2 regions of the Shewanella sp. SM101 genome follow, and region 1 is predicted to be linked to the other one. Evidence: predicted binding sites of a transcription regulator. Region 1 holds the regulator's gene; the other holds the start of a gene.

Region 1 (6,680 bases):
CGCAACGAGTTGCTCTTGCAGAAGCTCTAAAATTTCACCGGCTTCGATTAAAAAGTCCTGGAGTATCTCTTCATCTACATCAAAGGCCATCAAATTGACTCCCAGTTAGAAACCCAGACTCGATAGAAGATCATCCACTTCGTCTTGACCCGTTACTACATCTTGACGAAGCTCGGCATTCATTATCGGCCCTTCCGCTTCAATATTATTTTTCTGAGCAATCTGACTTTCAATCATAGGCTGCTCACCAAATACCGTCAGCATAGAAACCAGATTACTTTCAACTTCCATTACTAAATCAATAACACGGCGTATCATTTGCCCTGTTAAGTCTTGAAAATCTTGCGCCATCAATATTTGATTCAGCAATTCACGTAATCGAATCGAGTCGTTTGAACTACGGGACATAAGATCTTGGACATCGTGACAAAGGCCCTTAAATTCACTCAGTGCTATCTCGCGTCGCATTAATTTGTCCCAAGATGGCATGACTTTTTGAATATTAACCGTTACGGCATTGGCCAAAGGTAAACATTCTTCAACCGCATCCATGGTTTTATTTGCCGCTTGTTCAGTCATGTCAATAACGTAATTTAAACGTTGCTTGGCATCGGGAATTTCTGTATTGGCTAATTCAGAAAGACGATTATCAACTTGAAAATCCATCAGCGCACTATGAAGTTGCCGAGTTAATTTACCTACTTCTTCGAATAATTCTCGTTGCAGTGGAGCAGCAAGCTCCCGAAATAAATCATCTGCCTGACTTTGCTCACTTGCACTTAATAATTCAACTAAATGCTGAGCTTGCTCGAGCGTGATGAGCCCTGATGTTTGTGACTTCATAGCTCATCCTTGCTCAAGCGAGTCGTTCGAATATTTTATCTAACTTCTCTTTCAGCGTTGCAGCGGTAAAAGGCTTAACCACATAACCATTCACTCCCGCTTGAGCGGCAGCAATAATCTGTTCACGTTTTGCTTCAGCAGTTACCATTAATACGGGTAAATGCTTTAGCGAATCATCAGCGCGAATTGCTTTTAACAGATCGATTCCTTGCATACCAGGCATATTCCAATCTGTAACAACAAAATCAAAATCCCCCTTTTGCAACATCGGCAGGGCTGTTGAGCCATCGTCTGCTTCTTGGGTGTTATTAAACCCCAAGTCTCGCAACAAGTTCTTGATGATACGCCTCATTGTCGAAAAATCGTCAACAATGAGAATCTTCATATTCTTGTCCAAGGTTTCCTCCGGTGAGCTGACATTCTGTGCTCGATTAATAATTATACTTATGTCCAGTGCTTGAGTTTAGCTTTCAATCGCAACATTGCCTGACTTAATATCTGGCTAACCCGCGATTCACTGACTTCAAGAATGGCGCCAATCTCTTTTAAATTCAATGCTTCATCGTAGTACAGGGATAACACTAATGCATCTCTTTCAGGCAATAATTTAATTGCCTCAACCAGAGCAGAATGAAATTGGTTCTCAGCTAATGCTTCAAATGAATCATCATCGGACCGATCACTCACTGTAAGTATATCCTGAGATACGCCTAAATCTTCTATCCCTATGATTTTTCCGACAGAAACATCGTTAAGAATATGATGGTACTCATCGAGCGTCATATCAAGTTTTTCTGCAATTTCTGTGTCGCGTGCATCACGGCCCAGTTCTTGCTCTAACTCATCAATAGCGTGTGCAACCTTACGATTATTTCGATGAACGGAACGAGGGACCCAGTCGCCACGACGAATTTCATCTAACATGGCTCCACGTATGCGTATGCCGGCGAAGGTTTCAAATTTCGCACCCTTGCCACCATCAAACTTGGATGATGCTTCTAGTAACCCCATCATCCCAGCTTGGAGTAAATCATCTAACTGCACAGATGCAGGTAGTCTGGCGAGTAAATGATGCGCAATTCTTTTAACCAACGGAGCATACTGTTCAACGATCGACGATTTATTGTCTAAACAAGTATACGCAGCGGCTTTATTCACTCGTTTTTTCCTCTTGAAAATCTGGTCGTTGTACTAAACGCTCAACGAAAAACTCCAAATGCCCACCAGGTTGCTGCGGCACAGGCCAACTCAAAATTTTATTTGCCAATCCTTGATACGCAATTGCCGCTGGTGATTTAGGATAAGCTTCAACCACCAATTTTTGTTTACGAACAGATTTACGTAAGTTTTCGTCAAATGGAATCGTAGCGACTAATTCAAGTGCAACATCTAAAAATCTGTCGGTCACTTTACTGAGTTTAGCAAATAATTCCATACCTTCGCGTAAACTACGCACCATATTGGCAACTATTTTAAAACGGAACACGCCATGCTCACGGCTGAGAATTTTAATCAGGGCGTAGGCATCGGTAATCGAAGTGGGTTCATCACAAACAACGACTAGCACATCCTGCGAAGCACGTGAGAAACTGAGCACCATATCTGAGATCCCAGCAGCAGTATCTACGACTAGAATATCAAACTGAGTCCGCATCTCACTAAATGCACGGATTAATCCAGCATGTTGCGCAGGGCTTAATTCCACCATCCCCTGTGTTCCTGAGGTGGCAGGTACTATGCCTATCCCCTTAGGACCACGCACGATAATATCGTCAAGCTCTGCATCACCAGAGAGAACATGAGAGAGGTTACGCTCGGCACGAATACCCAGCATGACGTCGACGTTTGCTAAGCCAAGGTCAGCGTCAAGTACCAAGACACGCTTGCCTTTTTCGGCTAATGCCACAGCAGTATTAATAGAAACGCTGGTTTTACCCACGCCTCCTTTACCACCAGTGACCGCGATTACTTTCACTTTTTCGTTATAGGGTTGATTCATCATACGTAAACCACTTGCTTGATCCAGGGTCATAAATCTACTCAAATGCACAGGCCATATTATCTGACCACGCTGTGTCTTGTAATGATTGTTGTTCTGTACTATCTAACGCTGCGAGTGCCTGCTGGGCTAAATCTAGGGTATCCGCAACTTTCATATCTTCAGGAACTCTTTGTCCATCAGTAATATAACTTAATGGTAATCCGTTTTGGATCAACACACTTAATGCCCCTGCTAACGACACAGATTCATCGAGTTTTGTGAGAACGACACCAGATAGGGGAATGCGTTTAAAATGATTGACTGCATCTTGCAGCACACGGCGCTGCCCTGTCGCAGACAGTACCAGATAACTGCGGATAGGTATCCTGCTATTTGCAGTTAAATTATCAAGTTGCTGGTAAAGGCGCATATCTCGCTGTCCCATGCCAGCCGTATCTATCAATACTAGCTTGCGATTCCTAAACTGATAGAGAATTTGCTCTAATTCATTTAGATCATGAGCTTGCTTTACTGGGCAGCCCATTATTTTGCCATAAGTTGCTAATTGCTCATAGGCTCCAATGCGATAATGATCTGTGGTAATTAAAGCAACATGTTCAGCACCATGATGTGCCGCAAAACGGGCAGCAAGTTTAGCTAATGACGTTGTTTTACCAACCCCAGTAGGACCAACTAATGCAACCACTCCGCCCTGCTTAACAATGTCATCGCCCTGATTATCAAGCATATTCGCAAGACTTTGTGGTAATGCTCTGACTAATTCAGCCGGCGTATAATGCTGGCTCAGCGCGGCTAATTTATTCGCAACCACAGGGGAGAATTCAGCCTCAAGCAATTTGGCTTCGAGCATAGCACCAACGGGATCGATGCGTTTTTTATGTTCCGTCATCAAGGAGGATACTTGATGTGTAAGTAAATTACGCAGTGATGCTAATTCATCACGCATAGCCTCAATATCAGCACTTTGTTTCTGTGATGTTTGTGGTTTTTTATCAAACGAGGAAGGTGCTTCACGACGTTCTGGTTTCACAGCAGTAGGGGCTTGTAAGCCCTTAGCCCATGCTGGTAACTCGGCATCAACTTGCTGATGTGACATTTGTTGATTCAAACGGCTTTGCTGCTTCTCAAGTAAGGCTTGTAATGAGTCTGCAGGTGCGGCTGGCTTAGCGCGAGTTTCTACACGAACTGGCTGCTTAGCACCCAGGGACACGAGATCGTCGCTCACGTCCATAAAGGTCGGTGCTGGCGCAGTGGCTGCAGTTTTCGCTTTAGGTTCGTCATAGTCAACGGCAGCGACAATTTCGATGCCACCGTTCACTTTTTTATTTGACATAATGACGGCATCTGAGCCGAGTGTTTCTTTCACTTGGGCCAGTGCGGCGCGCATGTCTTTGGCAAAAAATCGTTTAATCTTCACTTATGCGTCCTCTACTGGCCGACTGCAGATACGATACGTATTTGCTTCTCATCAGGTATTTCTTGATATGAAATGACTCTGAGATTAGGAATAGTATGTTTAACAAAGCGTGACAGCGTCGCGCGTAACATACCTGACGTCAACAATATGGCGGGTTGTCCGACCATTTCTTGCTTTTGAGCCGCGTCGGCAAGGGACTGCTGCATGCGTTCTGCAAGACCGGGTTCAATATTAGGACCATCACCACCGGTTGCTTGCATTGACTGATGCAACATCTGTTCCAACTCTGGCGCCAAAGTAATGACGGGGATTTCGAGCTCTGGGCCAGAGATTTCCTGAACTATCATACGTTTCAAAGCGATACGTACAGCGGCAGTCAAGACTTCAGTGTCATTGCTCTTAGTGCCATATTCTAACAAAGTTTGCACTATAGTACGCAAGTCTCTAACTGAAACCCCTTCATTTAATAGGTTCTGCATCACTTTTACGACATGTCCTAGTGGCATGATATCTGGAATAAAGCCATCAACCAGCTTAGGTGAGTGTTTCGCAAGCATATCCATCAGTTGTTGCACTTCTTCGTAGCCTAACAACTTAGCGGCATTATTTGTGAGTAATTGACTAATATGAGTTGCAACAACAGTGGCGGCATCGACGACGGTATAACCTAATGTTTGTGCGTGCTCACGTAACTCAGGAGCGATCCATACCGCTTCTAGGCCAAAGGCGGGATCGCGCGTTTCGATACCATCGAGTTTGCCATAGACTTGACCAGGGTTGATCGCCAATTCGCAATCATGACGAATATCTGCCTCTCCGACGACGACGCCCATTAATGAAATGCGATACGCATTAGGCGATAAATCTAAGTTATCGCGAATATGCACCGCGGGCACTAAGAAGCCTAATTCCTGAGACAACTTTTTACGCACGCCTTTAATGCGGCTTAGTAACTCGCCACCTTGGCCCTTGTCAACCAGAGGGATCAAACGATATCCGACCTCAAGACCAATAGTATCAACATGATGTACATCGTCCCAACCTAGCTCTTTAGGCTCTTTATCTTGTCTTTCTATTGGACCCGATTTAACTTGTTCTAGCGCTTTAAGACGTTTGTTTTCATTTCGTTTATAAACAAAATAAGCTGCACCAGCAGTCATAAAGGCAAAGCTTAAAAACGCCATGTGTGGCATACCAGGAACAATACCCATGACAAACAGGACTCCGGCGGCGATACCCAATGACTTATGACTGTCAAACATCTGACTCATCATCATTTGGCCCATATCACCCGACTCGTTTTGACGAGTCACCATCAAGGCTGCGGCGATTGACAATAATAAACCTGGGATCTGCGCCACTAAACCATCACCGATAGTCAGTAAGGTATAAATTTCAACTGCTTCAGAGAAACTTAAACCATGCTGCACAATTCCTATGATGAAGCCACCTACGATGTTGATCACTAAGATCATGATACCGGCAATCGCATCCCCTTTAACGAATTTGGACGCACCGTCCATCGCACCATAGAAATCGGCTTCACGGGTCACTTCAGCACGGCGTAATCTTGCTTGATCTTGGTTTAAGGTTCCGGCATTTAAATCGGCATCGATTGCCATTTGCTTACCAGGCATAGCATCTAAGGTAAAGCGGGCGCTAACTTCAGCGATACGACCAGCACCTTTAGTCACCACTGCAAAGTTGATGATAATCAAAATGATAAATACCACTAAACCAACGGCATAGTTACCACCGATAACCACAGAACCGAAGGCCTCAATCACCTTACCCGCGGCATCACCGCCATTATGACCCTCAAGTAAAACCACACGAGTAGAGGCAACGTTCAGCGCAAGACGTAATAACGTCGCCACTAGCAGGACACTTGGGAAAGCAGCAAAATCCAACGGTCTATCAGTATAAATTGCGACTAATAATACGATGAGCGCTAAGGCTATGTTGAATGAAAAGAGTATGTCTAATAGAAATGGAGGGATAGGTAAAACAATCATGGCCAATGCAGCAAGCACAACCACCGGCGTGCCAATGCCTTTAAAAGTGCTGAGCCTAATTTGTTTTACTTGACCAAGAGTCGCTTTAACATCCATTCGCTATAACCTAAACTTTGACGTGTAATAGCATAAAGCAAAAAACGCGCCAACAAGATTAAAGCCATTAATGAAGGAAAGATATGTACTGTGACTGATTGATATACATAAAATTAGCCATAAAAAACAAATGAACTCGACATCATCAGCTTTACCAATGACTACCATCTGAGACTAGTGGTTCAATATTTCAATTCATCTGGTATAGGTTGATTAAGTGGGACAGGAATAGGTTTACGACCGCGTCCTTTTTGATATTGGCGCAGCTGGAATACATAAGCCAAAATCTGTGCGACAGCAGTAAACA
Region 2 (6,680 bases), on a different contig from region 1:
TTTAATCTAACGCCATCCCATTCCTTTGCGATTGGCTTCACGGTTTTCAAGCTTAAGCTGTTCTGACTTAGTTAACATCACATAAAGTGCTCCAGCACCGCCCTGCTCGGTTTTCGCCGAATGATAGGCAAGCACCATGTCGAGTTGTGATAACCAATAGCACACAGCGGATTTGAGCAATCCCGCAAAGGGTTGACTCTGATAGCCTTTACCGTGGATCAACATGACACAGCGTTCACCATGTGCCTGCGCTGCCAGTAAATAGTTAAGGACGGCATCACGAGCTTGGTTTAACCGATAAGCATGCACATCAAGCTCCATCTTGATGCTGTATTGCCCCATTCGGAGTCGTTTAAAAACGCCGCCCTGTACCCCCTCACGCTTAAAGCTCACAATGTCATCTGGCGCTTGCTGTGGAAACGCTTTTAAATCCAGTGGCATACACGCTAGGAAGGCTTCCCGTTGTAAAGCATCGCGTCTGTGTATTTGCTCAGCCGTCAACGCTTTCGGTGCTAAATTTACCACTGGCATATCGCCTTTTAGTGGCACGACTCCAGCCATTTCCTCAAAAAACAGTGCTGATTCATCATCCAGCATGGCAAGCTCCTTTACTTCACACTCTTGTACAGAAACACACTTTGTAAACATTCAAGGCTTTAGTTCAGCGGGCGCCTCCATTATAGTGACGCCATGATTGCCAGATTAGAATAAAGTAATGAAATTTTTGCCGCTAGTCCTGATGTGCTTATTGTCACTACCAAGCTTAGCCAATCCAGCTAAAACTCATACAAAACCCACTGATGATCAATTGATCAACGCTAATTACCCTTTGTTTATTAGCGCTTTTAATCAATTGTCCCCTGAGGTGACCCGTGAGATTTACGCTGATGACGCTAGCTACTTATCTGAGAGTCAAAGTAAAGAAATTTACTATGGACGAGACAATATTGTCGCCATTTACAAGAAGTTTTTCGATAAAATCCACGCCAAAAAAGCCACTATTGACGTGGATTTCCGCATTACTAAACGCAAAATTATCGGTAATGGTGCAATAGATACAGGCTATTATTTGGTTCGATTTTACCCGGCACAAGAAACTGGCGAACCTGTGAGTGAATTTGCTGGCAAATTTGCTATTGGTACAGAAAAAGTCTCATCCACCCAATGGAAAGTGAGCTTAGATACCAATAACCGCGCAGAACCTAGCTATTATCTGAATGCGAAACCAGTGCCTAACTTGTATTATGGTCGCCAATTTCCGCCTTTACCTGCGGGTAAAAAATTACCCTAATGTTAATGCCGATTACGTTTAAATGGATTGTCTAACATCTAACGCATTTAGATATAAATAGAATAAATTCAAACAAATATAATTAAACTAAAGATTTAGCTAACATGACTACAACTAAGCAAGCCTGCCCCTGTGGCAGTGGGATAAGCTATCAAGATTGCTGTGGTCCACTGCATACGCATGTAGACTCTGGGCAAATCATTGCCCGTACTCCTGAACAACTTATGCGCTCACGCTACTGCGCATTTGTATTGAAAAATTTTGATTACATTTTAAAAACACATCACCCTGACCATCTAAATGGCCTTACTCTCACGAGCCTCAAGGCTGGTCCTCACCCACATTGGTTAGGATTAGATGTACAGAGCAGCACTGAAACACCAATCCACAATGCTCAAGCGGCAATAGCTGAACAACGACATGGCACAGTTACTTTTAAAGCTTGGTATAAGCTCGATGGTGAAATTGATGCTATCTATGAGCGATCCGAATTTATCTACCAAGAAAGTCGCTGGTATTACAGCCAAGGCCAGCAAATGACGGCTAAATTACCCGGTAGAAATGATCTCTGTATTTGCCATAGTGGCAAAAAATTCAAACAATGCTGCTTAAAATCTTAATAGGTATACAGTGCTGAACTGCACTGGAAAATTACGATGAAGGTTTATAGTGCTGATTGAACAAGTACAGAGATCAACAATAAAGGCAACCTAGATTACAAACCTAGGTTGCCTTTATTTTATCGTGAGCAGCACATTTGAAACAATTGTGACTTAGTGGGTTATATGTAACTTTAGTGGGTTATGGCCAAAGCGCTTTTAGCCGACAAGATAAATTGTGCAAACTCAGGCTCCCGTAATGCAGGACTATAGAGATAACCCTGTGCCTGATGGCAAAAACTTTTCGCTAAAAACGCTTCTTGCTCAAGGGTTTCAACCCCTTCTGCCGTCAAAGATATATTTAATGCATTCGCCATGGCGATAATGGCTGACACAATTTCGCGACTTTCACGGCTGACGGTAAGATCTGAAATAAACGAACGATCAATCTTAAGTTTACTGATCGGAAACTGCTTCAAATAACGCATAGAGCAGTAACCCGTCCCAAAATCGTCAATCGCGAGCCCTACGCCTAATTCCGCTAATTCTTGGCATAACAAGGTCGCGTGACGAATATCACCCATCAATTCAGTCTCAGTGATCTCTAAGATTAAAGTCTTAGGTTTCAAGCGATAACGCGTCAACAACTGCCACACTTGCTCAAATAAATTACCACTGAAGAACTGGCGGGCCGACACATTCACATGCATTGTCATATCTGCATTATGATGCTGCCATAGGTTTAACTGTCGACAAGCGGCCTCTAAAACCCAACTGCCGATAGAATTAATCATCCCCGACTGCTCTGCAATATCAATAAAGGAAGCTGGAAATAACACGCCTCTTTTAGGATGGTGCCAACGGATTAAGGCTTCGGCGCCAATATAGGTATTCTGCTCAAGATCCCTCAGTGGCTGATAATAAAGCTCAAACTGACGGCCACGGATCGCACTGTGTAAATCACGTTCTATCTGCGCATCCTCTTTAAATGCACTCAATAACGTGCTGTTAAATACTTGGATTGCAGTGCCTTTTTTCTTTTTAGCATACTGCACTGCAATATCGGCACAGGTTAATGGGGCAAACAAACTCGCCACAGAGGCAATATCAACCACAGCTAAAGCAGGCTTAGGTTCGACTTGCTCACGGCCGATTAAAATAGGCATAGCAAGATGTTGATACAGGCGAGTACTAAAATAATCGAGATCGTAAACCGCATTATCATCGGTCAACAGCACGGCAAATTCATCGCTGCCGACGCGGGCAATTTCGGTGGCCTTATTAATCTCAGAAAAATGTTTCAAACGGCGGGCAATTTCTATCAACAAGCTATCGCCATTTTCATGGCCATAGGTATCGTTAAAACGCTTAAATCCCACTAAATCAACTAATAACAACAGTCCCTTCGTGGTACGTTCAAGGACTCGATTAAAATGAGTACGGTTATGGAGTCCCGTTAATCCACAACGCCAAGCAAGCCGTTCAAGCTCTGACTTATAGTTATGCTCGTCGGTATTTTCTTCACACGAGACCAAGGCATAATGATTGCCGCGATCGGTAATGAACTGACTCAGCACGTATGTCAGCCAATAACGACTGCCATCGGCACGACTAAACTGCACTTCGCCTTTGGCAATTTCGCCCCTAAAGATTTGCGCTAGGGTTTGCTCGGCTAATTGGGCATGCTGCTTGAAAAAAGCCAACTCACGGATATTCGCGCCGATAATCTGTTCACGGGGCATGCCAGTGATTTCACTGTGCGCCTGATTCACATACTCGACTTTTTCAGTATGCAGATTAATTAACATACTGATTTGTCGCGATTGTTCAGTGGCACAGCGAAATAAACTCAAGCTTTCTTCTTTATCGTAGCTGTGTTTTGTCGCTAAGGTCAGGGCTAATTGGTCGGCCATCTGGCACGCGAGGTGAATTTCACTGTCATGCCAGTGGGGAGTCAATTGTGCCCGCTCGATGCAGAGCACACCTTCGAGATGGCCATTGATACGAATGGCGATGTCAAGACTCGAGTTGATTTGCCGCGGGATAAAATAGCACTCAGCCAATTCACTTAAACGTGGATCGGTCAGGGCATTGCCTGCATCGATATGGCGCAGAGTTTTGAGCTCGTGTACATACCGGGGACAATCTTGTAATAACTTAGGTCTATGAATGTCTTGCAACATCATAGAACCAAATTGTGCGACGAGTGATTGGGTTTGTTGATCAGATGAAAAAGTCCACACTGATACCAAAGAAACCGCTAAATTCTGGCACAACAACTCTGTGGTTAACTCTGCCGTCTTTGTGAAATCGCCCTGCTGTTTTGCAGTTGACTGTACCAAAGACTCCAATAAATGCTGATGCTGACGTCGCTTCACGCTGGTTCCCTACAAAACTTCGTGTTGGGCTAAAGGTCTTTGCTGTTAGCAAACTTACCTCAAAATGTGGAATTAAGCTGATTGAATTATTCTTATTTGGAGGCATATTACACTAACTGTTGTAAGCACAGCAACATGTGGCACAATTTATTACAATTTGGTTAACAATAGCAGCATTTTTAGGCAATTAGCGCGATTTCCGGATATCCATAACCGACTAAAAACTAAAGTGCTGCTTTAAAAATTACAGGCCGTTTTCCAATTGAAAAATCATTTTTTCCGCGCTGACATTGAAGGTCAGCAGTAAGTCGACGCCTTCAGTCTTAGTCACAAATTCAGTTTGCACTTCAGCAAATCGAGTTTGAGCGCGTGTTGCCATGCTTTCGGCATCCGCTTGAGCGCTATCGCCAACAAAATTTAACGTCAATAACGTATCGTGTTCATCAATAACGGCGCCGATATCGACAAAGCTGCCGCAATCGGTGCAAGTGTCATTCACTGTCGGGCTCTGTGCTTCTATTATGCCTTTCATCTGTATTCCTTAATGTATAGAGCGACTGATTAACGGCATAACTAAAATATGCTCGTTAAATTTTTAACGTGGTAAATTTTAACTCGATAGGTTAATACGAATTATAGGTAATTAAGCTTCAAGATAACTGGCTTTAGCTCACGCTTATTTATCGAAATGGATCAGATTGACTTGATGGGTACTGAAGACCACTTGCGGGAAGACGGCCTTAGGCTGAGGCGAGCAAAGGCACAAGATTACGTTGGATTGCCAATTGATCAGCAAAGTGCATAATCTCGACTTTGGGCGCGGTTAGTTGGCCCCTTTGCCTCAGCTGAGTGACATGGTCACAGTTACTTAACGCTTCTGCCATTGCGACTGACTCGCCGCCACGGATGACTAAGGCTTCCGGTCGCAATGCTTGTTGTAATTGAAACGCACGTGGACCTTGAGCCATAAAAATACTGCTGTTATCAACCACTGGTTCAGCAGACGATAAATCCGCCATTAAACTTTGCTGCGGTGGCAATTCGAACTGACGTTGTAATTTTTGCGCCATATCAAGTTCATTTTGCCATTGGAATTGTGCCATATCCCGAGCGTCAACCGACAGTAACGACAGCAACAGGGCGAATTCGCCCCGTCTGTCGTTTTCTATCGCTGCGTTTAAGCGGGTGCCAATTTGGGCTTCGTTGACTAAAGGAACATCAATTTGCATAAAAAAACATCGTCAAAACAATTCGTTGTTAGTTAATCGACCATTTGATACATAACTTTAGGAATATTTTTAAATTGGGTATTTACATGGAAAAGGTTTCTGACTACTATGGCGGCCGCAATTGAGGAGGGGTTCCCGAGTGGCCAAAGGGATCAGACTGTAAATCTGACGGCTCAGCCTTCGAAGGTTCGAATCCTTCTCCCTCCACCATTTGCACTGCAAGTTTTATCGTGTTGTTCGAAAATGATGTAGAGTTTTACAAAAGCGTTAAAGGTATTCGTGGAGGGGTTCCCGAGTGGCCAAAGGGATCAGACTGTAAATCTGACGGCTCAGCCTTCGAAGGTTCGAATCCTTCTCCCTCCACCATCTTTATCTCTAACGCAGATAATCATTTTCAAAGACTAAACATGGCCAATGTTTAGTTTTGTCTTGATAAACAAGTCTGTTATTGATGATGTTTTGAAAGACAATTTTAAAAGTCAGTTGTAAAGCTAAAAAGAAAGTTTGTGGAGGGGTTCCCGAGTGGCCAAAGGGATCAGACTGTAAATCTGACGGCTCAGCCTTCGAAGGTTCGAATCCTTCTCCCTCCACCATTTCTTTCACTCTCGCATATCCTTCTTGTTCCACTTCCGCTTAGTCTGTTCCAACTTAATCTGACTGTTCCAGCTTAATCTAATTAAATTCTTGGCATTTCTATATTAAGTAAACCTCTTGGTGAGCGACATTTGTTTTTGATTTCAATTACGTCGTGCTCTACTTTAAGCGAATGACTTCAAGCTCATCCAATAAAACCGCTTTGCCCGTCCCTGTGATATGCTCTGAAAATGATCTCTTTCGATGTGACTACTATGATTTCTAACACGATTCAACCACCAGTGGATTCTCACAGCGCTCACAGACTCTGCCCAACATGGGAAGCCCACGCGATAGGCAAGATTGAAGCGGATTTTCAGCGCAGCGCCGATACCCACTTGATTAAGCTTGAATTACCTATGCTCGATGGCATAGATATTTATCTTAAAGATGAAAGTACCCACCCGACAGGGAGTTTGAAGCATCGCCTCGCCCGCTCACTCTTCCTCTATGCCCTGTGTAACGGCTGGATTAAGCAAGGCACGCCAATTATCGAATCCTCATCGGGCAGTACGGCGATTTCTGAAGCCTACTTTGCCCGCTTACTCGG

Evidence for each region. Region 1 encodes FliA, which starts transcription of late flagellar genes. Its sites were predicted from a motif close to CTAAAGNTNNNNNNNNNNNNGCCGATA; they were not measured.
Region 2: a site for FliA is predicted at 5,532-5,558, ahead of L5M38_RS04035 (VC2046/SO_2500 family protein). Genes of this name have one in related genera too.

The regions. Positions count from the first base shown of each region.
Region 1 is NZ_JAKKRH010000012.1:84,186-90,865, reverse strand. It holds gene L5M38_RS08700 (chemotaxis protein CheA) at 1-90, opposite strand, end outside; gene L5M38_RS08695 (protein phosphatase CheZ) at 106-843, opposite strand; gene cheY (chemotaxis response regulator CheY) at 857-1,240, opposite strand; gene L5M38_RS08685 (RNA polymerase sigma factor FliA) at 1,288-2,001, opposite strand; gene L5M38_RS08680 (MinD/ParA family protein) at 1,994-2,875, opposite strand; gene flhF (flagellar biosynthesis protein FlhF) at 2,880-4,262, opposite strand; gene flhA (flagellar biosynthesis protein FlhA) at 4,274-6,373, opposite strand; gene flhB (flagellar biosynthesis protein FlhB) at 6,556-6,680, opposite strand, start outside.
Region 2 is NZ_JAKKRH010000005.1:34,129-40,808, forward strand. It holds gene smrA (DNA endonuclease SmrA) at 7-597, opposite strand; gene L5M38_RS04015 (nuclear transport factor 2 family protein) at 716-1,291, shown strand; gene L5M38_RS04020 (YchJ family protein) at 1,396-1,911, shown strand; gene L5M38_RS04025 (putative bifunctional diguanylate cyclase/phosphodiesterase) at 2,085-4,268, opposite strand; gene L5M38_RS04030 (DUF406 family protein) at 4,513-4,800, opposite strand; gene L5M38_RS04035 (VC2046/SO_2500 family protein) at 5,009-5,497, opposite strand; tRNA gene L5M38_RS04040 (tRNA-Tyr) at 5,623-5,707, shown strand; tRNA gene L5M38_RS04045 (tRNA-Tyr) at 5,779-5,863, shown strand; tRNA gene L5M38_RS04050 (tRNA-Tyr) at 6,006-6,090, shown strand; gene L5M38_RS04055 (PLP-dependent cysteine synthase family protein) at 6,322-6,680, shown strand, end outside.